Regions from separate parts of the Bacillus sp. NP247 genome, predicted to be linked through region 2. Evidence: riboswitches for the same ligand, from Rfam matches in the RefSeq annotation. Region 2 holds a riboswitch; each other region holds the start of a gene.

Region 1 (5,270 bases), 2.5 Mb from region 2:
TGTGGCTCTGGTGTTACAGCATGTCCAAATATAGTTGCATTAAAATTAGCTGGTTTTCAAAATGTTAAATTGTATGCAGGTAGCTGGAGTGATTGGATTTCTTATCCAGAAAATCAAATTGCAAAAGAAGAAGATTAATCACTTGCATGCAAAAATAATTTGTATTAAAATAAGGTCACAAGCAAGAGATTGCTTCAAAAATATTATATTTTACACATTGGAAACAATGTGATAATATAACGACAAGTAAATAATACATCCTGCGGTGTGCGTAACTTATTTATGTCTAAAACCGATGTTAGTTTTACGGAAGCTCAATATTTAGTGACCATTATCAAGCCTTCCTTGTGGAGGAAGATATACGGTAACTGTGAGGGCATCCACCTGCGAGTAGCGGGTTTTTGGACATTTACGAGGGACGGCACTTGCGGGGGTCTTATTTCAACTAATATTATATAAAATTCCTACGGTGTACGTAGCTTGTGTATGTCTTAAACCAATAAGTATAATATGGAAGTTCAATATTTAAATGTAGATAGCAGGCCATCTTTTTAAGAAGGAAGTTACAAACATTTGTGAGAACATCCACCTGTGAGAGCAGGTTTATGGACATCTATAGATAACGGCATATGTGGGACTATATAAAAAACCTTACGTTTTATACGTAAGGTTTTTTTGTTGAATAAATATGCTCATGTTATCTCGATTTACCTGTAAAGTTCCCATAATAAATATAGCACTTGCGGTCTTAATCAATTTCTCTTGAATCTAGGGTGAATTCCAAATGTATTCCATCCTGTTGAATATATATAATATCTGAATGGAGAGAGGGTAAGATATCCTCGTAATTCCAAACATCTTTACTTTCTGTCATAATTGAACTTGTAAGGAAAAGTTTCCATACAAAGTGTTGACATCTATTTTAAATAAGAGTAACATTTTCTATGTAATTAAAATAAGTCTCTGTTAGGTGAGGCTCCTGTATAGAGAAATGCTACTGCCCAAAAATGTCGAGAGACGCCAATGGGTCAACAGGAATGATCGAATTAAGGTTTTTCTTAACGTAGCTGGTAATGAACCTATGCTATACAGTGCTAAAACTCGACGAGGGAGAGGTCCGTAGATTTCTAATTATATTAGGAATCGCTTATTTGTGTATGCAATGACCTTTGCTCTCTTATGAGTAAGGGTCTTTTTTGTTACAAAGCTATGAGTAATTTCATAGTATAGATTATAACTAAAAAATAAACGAGGAGGTGAGGAGCATGTCAAATTCTGACTCGGTTCCGTTACCCATATGCTTCAAATCAAAAATATATGATGTAGGCAGGAAACGACTTGTTCCTCCCTCTATATTTATCATGATGTAGCGTTTATTCGAGTATTTAAGCGCTAGACATTTTCACGGTAAAGTGGATAAATCGAGAAACAAAGCGTTTCTTCCTATGTTATAAAGGAGGAGACGATAATATGTTATATGCAAACAAAACTGTGGGTAACACGTCATATAAACTAAGTAAAAAATCAATAAAAGAACAAATAATGCTCCAAAAAAATAAAGATTTATTAATTGAAATTGCAACGAGAGATGTAAAATCTGTATTTGCGTATTTTAAAACAACAAGAGACGGACTATCTGTGAAAGAAGCACAAAAACGTATTCAAGTATACGGCCGAAATGAATTAATTTCAAAAAGAGCGCGTATTGCGGAAGTAATGATAAAGCTAAGTGGAATGATTCCAGGTCTTTCTAAACAAAATGTACGTGATGAATTACAATGTGAAACAGTTACTGTTTCTAGAGTAGAAGCCTCTAGCGTAACAGGGTTAAACAGTGAATTAAAAATGATGAAATTGCCAGTACAAGAGCTTGTACCTGGAGATATGATTTTTCTTGAAGAAGGTGATATAGTACCGGCAGATGTACGTATTATTTATGCAAATGATTTATTAGTAAATGAATCTGTGCTGACAGGAAACGATGCGAGTATTGAGAAATTTGAAAGTTGCTATCATCTTGAACGTAAAAGATTTATTCCATTAAAACGGATGAAAGACTATAATCCACTTGAACTTGAAAATGTATGTTTCAAAGGTACGTATATTGTTGACGGAAATGCAAAGGCTGTAGTTGTTTCGACAGGTAAAAATACGTATTCAGGAATACTTCATACTTGTTGCGGTAGAATGTCTTAATGTGTTAATGATGCTAAATATACAAAAACAATGTATAATAGACAAAGTTGAATAAAAACGTAGAATGGTAATCTATATATAACCTTACGTGATAACGTGAGGTTATTATTTTTTGTTAGTAGGAGAGGAATTATGAAAAAAGTATTATTAGTTGATGGTATGGCACTATTATTTCGTGCTTTTTACGCAACAAGTGTATATGGACAATTTATGAAACGACAAGATGGTACCCCGACGAATGGGATTCATGGTTATATGAAGCATTTATTAACAGCAACACAAGCAATCGAACCAACGCACATTGTAACGTGCTGGGATATGGGAAGTACGACATTTAGAACGGAATCTTTCTCGAATTATAAAGCGAATCGTGCAGCACCGCCGGAAGAATTAATTCCGCAATTTGATTTAGTACAAGAAATGACTGCGAAATTATCTATGCCTGTGATCGGTATGAAAGGTTATGAAGCGGATGATTGTATTGGTACGCTTGCAAAACAATATTGCAATGAAGCGGAAGTTTATATTTTGACAGGTGATACAGATTTACTTCAACTTGTTGATACGAATGTTACAGTTATGCTTCTTCGTAAAGGAATTGGAAATTACGAGTATTACACACCGGAAAAAATCATGGAAGAGAAAGGTGTAGAACCTTGGCAAATTGTGCATGCGAAAGCTTTCATGGGAGATACAAGTGATAATTATCCGGGTGTAAAAGGTATTGGTGAAAAAACAGCGTATAAGCTTATCCAAGAATACGGCACAGTATCGGCAGTACTAGAAAATATAGCATCATTAACGAAAGCCCAGCGCACAAAAATTGAAAGTGATTTAGAGAATTTAAATATCTCTTTACAATTAGCGCAAATTCATTGTGAAGTTCCAATTTCATGCTCATTAGAAGAAGGATTACACACAATGAACGAAGAAAAACTACGATTCGTTTGCGAAGAAATGAATTGGGGAAGACCTGAAATATTAATAAACATGTTATAAATACTAGAAAGACCGATTTAGAATGAATCGGTCTTTCTTTTTTTGTTCACAAAGTTGTCAGAAAATAAACGGAATTTTCATGTGAAGTTCAAATGGATTTCACAACAATCAATTATTATAAGTCTACACAGATAATTACTTATCCCGCATTAACGGGCGGTGGGACTTCTATATCAATATTATAGCTGAATAAAGAGTGATGATGGAAGAGTAACTCCCTGTAAAGGCCCGATTGATGTAGGCTAATAATCAGTGAGGGTAAATCCTCTCATTGATTAAAGTTTCACGTTATCTTTTATATAAACCATCCCCCAAGGAGGAAAATAAACATGCGAAAAAAAGTGAGAAAATCCTTTAAACAATTATTAATAGAAAATAAACAATCCCTACTAACTAATAAAGAGAATATGAAAGAAATTGAAGAACGGATTGAGAAACGACATGTAGCATATAATGGCGCTAATAATTAAATAAAATAAAAAAGATAGCCTATACAGGCTATCTTTTTTATTTTATATTGAAAAAACACTAGTCCTCTCTTTAATTTTGTAAATATGCAACATATTTTTATAGTGTTTTTCTAACAATATTACCCATTTTTCGAGGTTGAAATTGGTATATACCAATTTTTAGGATTCACTATTCATAATATTACAAAAAATGTTACAATACACTCAAATTTATACTATAAAATCATTTTAATATGAAAAATTGGAATGAAAAGAAAGGAGAGGAATATGAATAAAGATGTCGCTTTGAAATGATTACTATCATTTCATTAGGAGTTGATGTAAAACGATGGAGAGGCATGAAGAACTGGATTCTATAAGAGGAATTTCTTCATTGGTAGTAATGATTGGTCATCATTTGATGATTTTCTCAGCATTTCAAAATTACAGTTATGAAGATAATAAACCATTTGTTGTATATCTATTAAAAGAAACGCCTGCACGTCTTATTTTTAGTAGTGGTAACGAATCTGTTATTATCTTTTTTGTTTTGAGTGGATTTGTTTTGTATGAATCTATTCAAAAAACATATAGTAGCTATGGATCATACCTTTTAAAACGTATATGCAGAATATATATTCCGTATATTGTGGCAATAGTCATAGCTATTATATGCCAGACTACAATAAGTAAATATGGTATTTCTTATTTAAGCGAATGGTTTAATCGCTCATGGACGATTGAAAGTTCTTCAAGTCTAATAGCACAGCATGTTTTATTGGTTGGGAAATATAATACAGATACATATAACAGTGTGATTTGGTCACTTGTACATGAAATGCGAATATCTATAATTTTTCCGTTAGTTTTGATGGTTTGTTTACGGAAAACAGTAAGGGGTTCATTACTATCATTGTTTAGTTTTAGTATATGTTCTGTCGTGATATTATTCTTATTTCGCTCGAGTTTAACATTAACAAGCTATGTATTAACGTTGCATTACACAGTGCTGTTTTTACTAGGAGCACTAGTTGCGAAGTATAAAAATAATTTAATGGCTTTTTATAGTAATTGTACTAAAAATACGAAAATTACATGGTTTTTATTTGCGATTTTACTTTATATGTATGAAGGGCTTATTGGAGAAATTAAAGTGCTCAATAATTTTATATTTCGAGACTACGTAGTAGCGATAAGTGCATGTCTATTTGTCATATTAAGCTTGTCAGTATCAACTTTGTCGTCCTTGCTGCATAATAAATACTTGTTATATTTGGGAAAAATTTCTTACAGTCTTTATTTATACCATATCACATCTTTATTTTCTCTTATATACGTGCTCCATGAAATATTACCGTTACCTATTGTTTTAATTTTGTCGCTTATTCTTTCGCTTATACTAGCAACGATTTCGTATGTATTTGTAGAAAAATTTGCATTTAGAGTCGGAAAGTATGTAACAAAACGAGCGGATAGAGAGAAGAAAGAGTTAGTTGTAGAAAATGACGTGCAGGATGTTATTCAGACAAAGGCGGTGAAATAATTGAAGCAAGAAATGAGTATAAAAGATTTTCAACAGTTATTGAAAAGAAGATTCGTAACGATCATTTTGACGATGTGTTGTTT
Region 2 (5,270 bases):
CGCCCGTTAAGATTTTTACTTGTACGCCGTGTTTATGCAATGCTTGAATTGCAGAAGCAGCAGATGGTTTAGGCGGATCTAAAAAGCCGATATATCCAGTAAGGATCATAGCGGATTCATCTTGTACTGCATAAGCTTTATGATAAGGTTTGTTATCTTTCTTGTATGCTACAGCGATGACACGCATTCCTTCACTGTTTAAAGTTTCGCTAAGATGTTTTACATTTGCTCTCATTTCTTCAGTAAGAGGGACAATTTGCCCATCCACTTCAGTGTAATTACAAATTGATAAAATTTCTTCTACGGCACCTTTACAAACCATTGTCTGTTCACCTGAAATATCTTTCACGATAACAGACATGCGGCGACGAGCGAAATCGAATGGAATTTCATCTAGCTTTTGAAAAGTTGATGGATCAAACTTATGGTTTTCCTCTGTATGTTCAATGACAGCTTTATCTATTAAATTTTTCAATCCAGTTTGGTAGAAGCTATTTAAATACGCAAATTGTAAGACGCGATTGCATTCATTTCCGTTAGGATCTAAATGACGAACAAGGACGACTTTATCTTCTGTTAAAGTTCCAGTTTTATCCGTGCAAAGGATGTTCATAGCACCTAAGTTTTGAATTGAGTTTAGCTGTTTTACAATTACTTTTTGTTTAGACATGTTCACGGCACCTTTAGCTAAATTAGCAGTTACAATCATTGGTAACATTTCAGGTGTAAGACCAACTGCAACGGCAATAGCAAAGAAGAAAGCTTCTTGCCAATCTCCTTTTGTAAATCCATTAATGAGAAGGACAATGGGTGCCATAATAAGCATAAATGTGATTAAGAGCCAACTTACTTTGTTCACGCCTTTATCAAAGCTTGTTTCTGCACGTTTTCCGATAACCTTATTTGCTAAAGAGCCGAAATACGTATCCGTACTAGTTGAAACAACAACAGCTTTTGCGCTACCGCTAACAATATTTGTACCCATAAAGCAAAGGTTTTCCATATCGAGCGGATTGTAATTTTTTTTCATGTTTTTCGGTAATATATGTTTATTTTCCGTATGGTAGCAGTTCTCGTATTTTTCTACAGGAAGTGCTTCCCCTGTTAAAGAAGATTGATTAACAAATAAATCTTTAGCGGATAAAATCCGCACATCAGCTGGAACGATATCACCGGCTGAAAGTGAAATAATATCGCCAGGAACAAGTTCTTCAATTGGAATTTCCATTGTATGATTACGGTTTAAATTGGTTATGTTTTTTGTTTCATGTATAAATCCATCTATTCTAAAGACACTCGCGGTTGTTCGAACCATAGCCTTTAACTTATCTGCCGCTTTCTGAGAGCGGAATTCTTGTAGAAAGCGAATCGTTGCACTTAGCAGTACCATTACAGATACGACAATTGTTCCTTGTATGTCATCTGTGAAAAACGAGAGTGCTCCAAGAGCTAATAAAACAAAAATAAATGGATTTTTAAATGCCAGCAGAAATTGAATGTACCACGGCAATGTTTTATTATGAGCGATTTCGTTCGGACCATATAAAGAAAGTCTACGAGACGCTTCTTGTTTAGAGAGTCCATCTTGTGTTGTTTCTAAGAGTTTTAACGCAGAGTATACATCCTGTGTTGCAACTTCCACTAATAATTCGTTATTTGCTTTCATGCTATCTTGATCGTAAGCATGCTTCGTTTCTTGTCTTTGTAAATTTAACATTGGTAGTTCCTCCTTTTCATGAAGGAGGAAACAATCTGTTACTCGACTATTTTAAACAGGGAGGAACAGCTTCTTTCCTACCTACATGGTGAAATATTAACGTAAAACATATGGGTATCTGGGCCGAATCATCACTTGCCACTGTTCCTCACCTCCGTACAATTTAATAGTTTCTGAATATGCTATGTTTGTTTCATAGTAAGGTGCATAAAGATATAAAAAAGACCTTTACTCAAAACGAGTAAAGGTCTGAATTCGCAGTCAAAAAGAGTCAACAACAAAGACTGTTATTAAACATAGATAAAAACAGTTTTTGTGTATGACAAAACATACGCACCTCTCCCTCGTTGAGTTTTAGCACTGTATAGCATAGGTACTGAAACCAGCTACGTTAAGAAAGGCCTTCATTCCGACCTTTCCTGTTGACCCATTGGCGTCTCTCGACATTTTTGGGCAGCAGCGTTTCTCTATACAGGAGCCTCACCTAACAGAGACCATATTCAATTACATGTTGAATGTTAGCACTGTGAAATCGTAGTGTCAATATCTTTTTAATCTGTTTTTTGAAAAATTAAATAGATTTATGATTGGTATATAGTATGAAGTAAGATGTGAAAATTTAAAATTAATGAACATAAAAAAAAGCACTGATTACAGTGCTTTTTTTATAGATTACGAGATTGTAGGATTTTCAAAAATGACAATCTCTGAACTGTTTGTTGTTGAAACGCGTTGTGCGTAATATGTTAAAGCGGAAGAAATATATGATGGCAACGTCTCATTTGTATGTGATGTTGTATATTCATGAATTAATTCTTTTAAAGTAGTCCACTCTAGTTGTGCTGGGTGATCAGAAACGAAAGAACTTACCCAGCGGTCAAATGAAGATGAAAAATCAGTTTGTAAACGAAATACTTCTTTCATAATAAAACGCTCCCTTTAAATGTGATAGTATTATTCTACTACAAAACACGAACGATTGTTAAGTTTTTTATTTGTAATGTTCGTGTTATATAGTTGTCTAGATGATTGGTTATGTAAATTCAATTTGCCATTTGAAATAACATTCCGTAAGATGAAAGATAGATTATATAAAGAGCTGGAGGAAAGAAAGTGGAATTTGTATTTTTAGGAACTGGTGCAGGTGTTCCTTCAAAAGGAAGGAACGTTTCAGCAATCGCCTTACAATTGCTAGAAGAACGAGGGCAAACGTGGCTATTTGACTGTGGTGAAGCGACTCAGCATCAAATTTTACATACATCTGTACGCCCAAGACGCATTGAAAAAATATTTATTACCCATTTACATGGAGATCATATTTTTGGTCTGCCTGGTTTATTAGGGAGCCGTTCTTTTCAAGGAGGAACGACGCCGTTAACAGTGTACGGCCCAAAAGGAATTAAACAATTTATTGAAGTAGCATTATTAGTAAGTACGACACATGTTAAATATCCACTTGAAATCGTTGAGATTACGGAAGAAGGTATTGTGTTTGAGGATAATGAATTCTGTGTAGAAACAAAAAGGTTATCACACGGAATCGAATGTTTCGGATATCGGATTGTAGAGAAAGATATACAGGGAGCTCTTTTAGTGGATAAGTTACTGGGAATGGGTGTGAAACCTGGTCCAGTTTTTAAACGCTTAAAAGATGGTGAAGTAGTTGAATTAGAGAATGGCACAGTGTTAAATGGAAAAGATTTTATCGGCCCGCCTCAAAAAGGCAGAGTTATTACAATTTTAGGCGATACACGATATTGCGAAGCGAGTAGAGAGCTTGCGCAAGATGCTGATGTACTTGTTCATGAAGCGACTTTTGCGGCAGAAGATGAACAGCAAGCACATGACTATTTCCATTCAACAACAGAACAAGCTGCGCGTATTGCATTAAATGCAAATGTAAAGCGATTAATATTGACACATATTAGTTCTCGTTATCAAGGAGATACATATAAGGAATTGCTGAAAGAAGCAAGAGAGTTATTTTCTAATACAGAAATCGCGATGGATTTGAAATCATTTCCAGTAGAAAAGTAATGTTCAAAAAAATGGTGACATATGTTTGCCATTTTTTTTATTTATAATAAAATTTTTTTTTACTAAAACTGTTATCATTTTATATTTATATTGGATAACACAGAAAGTTGTAATGGTTTAGAGATATAGGATAAAAATATATAATATCGATTATTTAGAAAAACTGTTATATAAGTAGGACGACATACAAGTGATACAAATAGGAAAAACGGATTTTTATTCAGAAATTTTAAAATTCAATAAAAGTAAGCGTTTCATAAAAAACAAGCTATAATGAGGGCACATTATAATTTATAGTAAGTTACAGCGTGCGTTTTAGCCATTTTTCGTAACAAACGAAATTGACTAAAAAGGGAGAGGGCATCATGGAGATTTAATTGGTATACCATTTTTAAAAGAGGTTGGACAATCAGCAGGTAGTCTAGGCGGAGTAGCCGGTGCAACTTTAGTTGCATTAGCAATGGGTGTATCACCTGTTTATGCTATGCTTGTAATGGCTTCTGTGTTAAACTTTGGATTGCTACCAGGCTTTATTGCTGGTTATCTTATATCATTTTTAGTAAAACAAATTGAAAAACGTGTACCAGAAGGATTAGATTTAATGATCCAATGAAAGTAACGTTAAGCTTATTATGTATTATGTATTATGGTATCTGGTATTAGTTCAGGATATATTGGTTCACTGCTATTCAAAAACTATCCAATTCGTACAGCGGAGCAAATTCGTGGTACGGCTGGAAAAGCAACAGATGTGGCAGCTTAATAGAATAGTAGAAAAAATTTTCATAGAGGTTTAGGGGGAGTTATGATGAAGTACCGCTCAGTGTTTGATATTATTGGTCCGGTTATGATTGGTCCATCAAGTTCACATACAGCAGGCGCGGCAAGAATGGGGCAAGTTGCTCGTCAGCTGTTTCGTCATGAGCCAGAGAGAGTTAGCATTTCATTATATGGTTCATTTGCAAAAACATACCGTGGTCACGGTACCGATGTAGCGCTAATCGGTGGAATACTAGGATTTGAAACAGATGATTTACGTATTCCAAGTGCGTTAGATATTGCAAAAGAACGCGGGATTGAAGTGGAATTTATTGAAGAAGATGCAAATGCTCCGCATCCAAATACAGCGAAAATTCGTCTGTATAAAGGTGAAGAGGAAATTGAAGTTGTTGCTTGCTCAATTGGTGGCGGTAAAATTGAAGTTGTAGAATTAAACGGATTCGATCTTCAATTAACAGGCACGAGTCCAGCACTACTTATTGTAAATAACGATCGCTTTGGTGCTATCGCAGCTGTAGCTTCAATCCTTGCTAAGCATGAGATTAACATTAGTACAATGAGTGTTTCTCGTAAAGAAAAAGGAAGAAGAGCGCTTATGGTCATTGAAACAGATGAATTATTAGCAGATGAAGTGATTGAAGAAATAAATGGACAACAAAATATTTGCCAAGTAACTATTATGGATTAATTGCAGGGGGGAAACACCATGTTTCGGAACGCAGCGGAACTAGTGGCG
Region 3 (5,270 bases), 1.6 Mb from region 2:
AGTATACATTTTGAAGATAAACATATTGTATATTATGAAAAACTTCTTTATTCATTTATTTTTTCTCATTTCTTAATAAAGATAGTGGTAAATTGAAATTAGATAGTAATTAAAAGAGATCAAAAATTTTATTTATAGATGGGATTAATCGTGCAGCAGCAGCTGAAATCATTAGTGGTAGAGGAGATAATATTTTTGCTCCAAATGACACAATTAAGCGTGACGAAGTGGTCATTATGATTGATCGATCGTTACAATATAAAAATATTATTGGAAAGCTAGTAGACTTGCCTTTTAGTGATCAGAACTTAGTGTATGATAAACAAGCTGTACAACGCGTTTATGGACTAGGGATTGTAAAAGAAAATGAAAAAAATGAATTTATAATTTATGCCCAAAGGTACAGCCGCTCGCGGAGAAGTCGCTGCCTTTCTGAATAGAATGCTACATGTATTAAATAATAATAACAATAATACAATAGGTGTTGTTACCATAACTGGTTCTGGAGTAAATCCGCGCAAGGGGCCTGGGACGACTTATGAAGTAATTCGTAAACTAAGTAAAAATGAATCATATTCTGTATACAAGGAACAAAATGGATGGTTAAGTATTGGTGATGAACAATGGGTATATTATGCCCCTAGTTATATCCTTTTTACTAAAAATAAATAGTTACTAAAAGACTCGTGTAAAACAGAAAGCATTCTTGTTAGCAAGAATGCTTTCTACTTTTTTATAATTAAATTTCAAATATTGCGAGAGATTTATATAAGAAAATCTATATATCATTTTTATATTTATAAATCTTGTCTGAAATAAAATATATTAAAAAATTCTTATTTTTTTTGTAATTCTTGTTTTAAATCTTTCGAAATCTGTTGAACACTTTCTTTATCAGGTTGTGCATAGTATATACCATCTATATATTTATCATTACATTTAATCTGCCTTTTGTTAATGTTAGGTGAGTGGTCCATCATAGTTTTAGCAATAGAGAACATATCTGTTGTGGATAAATTGGTAGACATATGTGGACTAACTGTATCTAATATACTATTAAACTTGCTTAATGAGTTCATGGTTAATATTTTATTTCCAATCGCCTCTATAACTAATAACTGCCGTTGTCCACGCATAAAATCATTATCAATATGGCGTGTCCTAGTCAAGGCTAAGGCCTGTTCGCCATTTAGGTGCTGATATCCTTTTTCCAAATGAATAGCATCAGCTTGGTCTTGGCTGTCCTGTTCTGTAAATGTGACGGGAACATCTACATCAATTCCTCCAATCGTATCAATAAGACTTAAGAATGAATCAAAATTAAATTTAATATAATAATCAACGGGAATATCCAAAAACTTTTCAACGGTATCTATTGTACTATCTATACCACCAAATGCATGCGCATGTGCAATTTTATCTTCTTTTGCTTTTATTGGTATATAGACTCGAGTATCACGTGGAATACTTAACAAATTTATTGCTGCCGTTTCTTTATTAATCGTAGCAACCATTAATGCATCTGACCTTGCGTTTTTTCCATATTCTCCTTCTCTTGTTTCACTATTATCCTCTCCCATGATTAAGATGGAAATATTATCTTTTAAAGGGGATATTTTATGTTCTCTTTTCATAGATTTGCGTCCTCTTTCGAGTTCACGATATGTTTTATCACTAAAGTTATAAAATTGAGAGTATATATATGTTCCTCCCAATAGGGAAATAAAAAATAACGTACCCAAAATAACTTTTATTTTATTGTGATAGATCCAATTTTTTTTCATGAAGATTCACCCTTTCTTTTTGTACTATATTCACATTAAAAAGGCCTTTGCTCATATGAGTAAAGGCCTTTTTCGAGACAAACAAACCTTGCTAAGAAAAAGCTAAACAAGTCGTTTTATCATAAAAGTCCCCCTCATTGAGTTTTAGCACTGTACAGCATAGGTTTAAAACCAGCTACATTAAGAAGGGCCTTAATTCGACCGTTCCTGTTGACCCATTGGCGTCTCTCGACATTTTTGGGTAGCAGCGTTTCTCTATACAGGAGCCTCACCTAACAGAGACATATATTATTTGCAGAAATAAGCAAATTACATGTTGTGTGTTTATCTACTGTGAAAATAATGTGTTTAAAATTTATCCCTTTGTACAAGATACAGGTTATAGTGAAAATGAGAGAGAATCAAGTTGAAATTTTTGTTATCTATCAGACGTCTTTGGTTTTAAATTTTTTATTTTTACATCAATCTTCAATAATAAAGCGTCAAGACACGTGTAATAATAAAAATAAATTAATTTTATAGTTTATAATTTTAAAAATTTAGTGTATAAATTGTAAAATTCGTTGTATAAATATAAACTATTATACAGATGTTTATATCTATGATTTGGGAATGTTTTGATATCAAAAGGTGGAGAAATAAGTTTTATTATTACTTGACAAGTTCAAAAATAGTGGATATGCTTTAACACGAAACAAGCAAAAAATTTTAAATATTTATAACCTGTTAGGTGAGGCTCCTATACAAACACAGGCTATTGCCCAAAAATATCGAAAGATGCCAATGGGTAGAACAGGAATTGTCGGATTAAGGCTCTTCTTAAGATAGCTAAGTGATGAATGATTCATCCTTTACGTTGTATAGTGCCAAAACTCAACTAGGGGGAATGAGCTTTATTTAGCTATGTCTTTTTTAAAATCAGCCTCCTCTAGTTGAATCACTAGGGGAGGTTTTTTATATGCGAAATTTTATTTGTAATAAATCTCTTATAAAAGGGGGGAAAACTAATGATTGATGATATTGATCCCATATTTATTAAGAAATTTGTTTTCCCAAAAGTGGGAAAATGATAACAAGTACCACTGTCCTTAAGGAGGAATTACGATGAAAAAATGTTTACAACGATTATTAACGACAAAAGACATCCACTTAGTAGGAGAACTTATAAAAACTCAATCCTATGATATTGCAATGGAAATGAAAGATTTTCATCATAAAGATCAGATATCTTTAATGAAATGTTTTCCTGCTGAAAAAGGTGCGAAAATTCTTAGTTACCTTACTCCAGAGGAGCAATATAATATTTGCACCAACTTGCCTGTGGATAAAGGAGAAGGGCTATTAGCTAGGCAATCTATTGATGACCTTGTTGATGTAATTCTTTCAATTCATCCACTTCAGGCTGAAAAACTGATACAACTTTTGTCTGAAGAATCTCAACAAAGAATTAGAAGTCTGCTGGTTTTTCAATCTGGAACAGCGGGCAGTTTGATGACAATTGACTATATTGCTGCCAGGGAAAATTGGAAAGTGAAAGATACGCTTTCACATATTAGAAAAATTGGAGCAGGGGTAGAATCAATTTCGTATATTTATGTTCTTGATTCGCGTGGTCAGCTTAATGGAATTGTTTCTATTCGTGAATTATTGCTAGCTTCAGATGATAAGACTTTATCATCAATAATGGCATTGGATGTTATTTCAGTTTCAGTGGACCTAGACCAACAGGAAGCTGTACAAAAGCTAATGGATTATGATTTATCCGCTATACCTGTAACAACGATGGATAATCGGATGATAGGTATCATAACCTTCGATGATGCAATGGATGTTTTCGAAGAAGAAGCAACTGAAGATATTCAAAAATTAGGAGGGAGCACCCCATTAGATAAGCCATATTTCGAAACCTCTATTTGGCAAATATACCGTAAACGTATAGGGTGGTTATTACTTCTGTTTGTAGCAGAAGCATATACTGGTTCTGTACTTCGACATTATGAAGAAACTTTGACTCATGTAGTTGCATTGGCGTTCTTTATTCCATTGTTAATTGGAACTGGTGGAAATACAGGTACACAGGTCGTAACTACATTGGTTCGAGCTGTAGCTCTAAATGAGGTGAAATTTAAAGATATATTTCGTGTTATGAAAAAAGAAGCATTAGTAGGCATTTTACTAGGGCTTACATTAGCCGTGGCGGCATTAATTCGTGCGTACACTTTAGGCGTAGGTACAGAAGTCGCACAAGTTGTAGCTATTACTGGATTGTTCATTGTTATTTGGTCGTCTATTGTTTCATCTGTATTACCCTTGATTTTAAATAAGTTAAAGCTGGATCCAGCTGTTATCTCAGGTCCGTTCATTACGACATTAGTCGATGGAACGGGGTTAATTCTGTACTTTACCATTGCAAAAATGTTACTAGGCTTATAAGAAATTTATATTAAATTTTTTATACCTAAGTTCGTTCCTGCAAAGTTTGTAGACAAACTTGTTGGAAGTATAGAGAAAGAGAGAATAGAAATGAAAAAAGTATTCAAGTTACTGGATTATCCGTTGGTGTTTTCGCTTATCATTACAATTGTATTTGGAACTTTGATGATGTATAGTGCCAGCTCAATTGTTGCAGTTAAAAATTATGGCTATAGTAGTGATTTCTTTTTTCGCTCTCAATTAAATAAACTTTTTTTAGGAGTAATAGGATTAATAATTTGTATTGGACTACCTTTTCATATATGGAAAAAACGCATCGTTTCCGTGTGTATTGTAATGGTAAGTATTGTATTACTATTTTTAGTTTTATGGAAAGGAAAAGTTGTTAATAATGCACAATCTTGGATATTTGGAATACAGCCTGCAGAATTTATTAAACTGGGTGTGATTATTGTACTAGCAGGTTTTTTTTCAAAACGTCAAGAGGTGCAAAAATCATATTGGCAAGGCAGTGGTAAAGTTATTTTGTTTTTAATGTTTACGTTCTTTTTGATATACAAACAACCCAATTTAGGTTCTGCATTATTAATTTTAGGAATAGGGGCTAGTATGTTTATATGTTCTGGAATAAACATTACTATTTTAATGAAATGGATAACGGTTACTTCTATTGTTTGGGTACCGACTTTATACTTTATAGTTAAATATGGTTTATCTGATGTTCAAATGGCGCGTATTACAACGGTGTTCAATCCATTTCTTGATGCAAAAGGGGATGGTTACCAACTTGTAAATTCATTTATTGCCATAGGATCTGGTGGAGTTAGTGGACGTGGGTTTGGAAATAGTGTTCAAAAGGAAGGTTTTTTACCTGAGCCTCATACTGATTTTATTATGTCAATTGTATCTGAGGAGCTTGGAATTATAGGGGTACTAATCATTTTAACTGGTTTATTAACTATAGTAATTCGCTCTTTTAAGGTTGCTCAAGAGTGTAAAAGTCAATTTGGAAGTCTTATATCAATAGGAATCGGGAGTATGATAGGTCTTCAA

What was found. Region 2 has a riboswitch for magnesium ahead of mgtA (magnesium-translocating P-type ATPase). Riboswitches for the same ligand answer to the same signal wherever they lie in the genome.
Region 1: it holds a riboswitch for magnesium, as region 2 does, so the genes downstream of both, KPL75_RS22015 (P-type ATPase actuator domain-containing protein) here and mgtA (magnesium-translocating P-type ATPase) in region 2, are expected to answer to the same signal.
Region 3: it holds a riboswitch for magnesium, as region 2 does, so the genes downstream of both, mgtE (magnesium transporter) here and mgtA (magnesium-translocating P-type ATPase) in region 2, are expected to answer to the same signal.

What each region holds. Positions count from the first base shown of each region.
Region 1 covers NZ_CP076653.1:4,210,916-4,216,185, forward strand. The annotation lists gene KPL75_RS22000 (sulfurtransferase) at 1-138, shown strand, start outside; RNA gene ssrS (6S RNA) at 255-437, shown strand; RNA gene ssrS (6S RNA) at 459-642, shown strand; M-box (ykoK) riboswitch at 956-1,119, shown strand; gene KPL75_RS22015 (P-type ATPase actuator domain-containing protein) at 1,471-2,196, shown strand; gene KPL75_RS22020 (5'-3' exonuclease) at 2,329-3,195, shown strand; gene KPL75_RS22025 (FbpB family small basic protein) at 3,525-3,665, shown strand; gene KPL75_RS22030 (acyltransferase family protein) at 3,994-5,187, shown strand; gene KPL75_RS22035 (YveK family protein) at 5,188-5,270, shown strand, end outside.
Region 2 covers NZ_CP076653.1:1,400,676-1,405,945, reverse strand. The annotation lists gene mgtA (magnesium-translocating P-type ATPase) at 1-1,717, opposite strand, end outside; M-box (ykoK) riboswitch at 2,051-2,216, opposite strand; gene KPL75_RS07300 (DUF3932 family protein) at 2,390-2,641, opposite strand; gene rnz (ribonuclease Z) at 2,831-3,754, shown strand; partial or broken gene KPL75_RS07290 (PTS sugar transporter subunit IIC) at 4,122-4,358, shown strand; gene sdaAB (L-serine ammonia-lyase, iron-sulfur-dependent subunit beta) at 4,563-5,222, shown strand; gene sdaAA (L-serine ammonia-lyase, iron-sulfur-dependent, subunit alpha) at 5,241-5,270, shown strand, end outside.
Region 3 covers NZ_CP076653.1:5,072,464-5,077,733, forward strand. The annotation lists partial or broken gene KPL75_RS27600 (S-layer homology domain-containing protein) at 135-672, shown strand; gene KPL75_RS26305 (LCP family protein) at 837-1,784, opposite strand; M-box (ykoK) riboswitch at 1,908-2,071, opposite strand; M-box (ykoK) riboswitch at 2,500-2,676, shown strand; gene mgtE (magnesium transporter) at 2,889-4,217, shown strand; gene KPL75_RS26315 (FtsW/RodA/SpoVE family cell cycle protein) at 4,308-5,270, shown strand, end outside.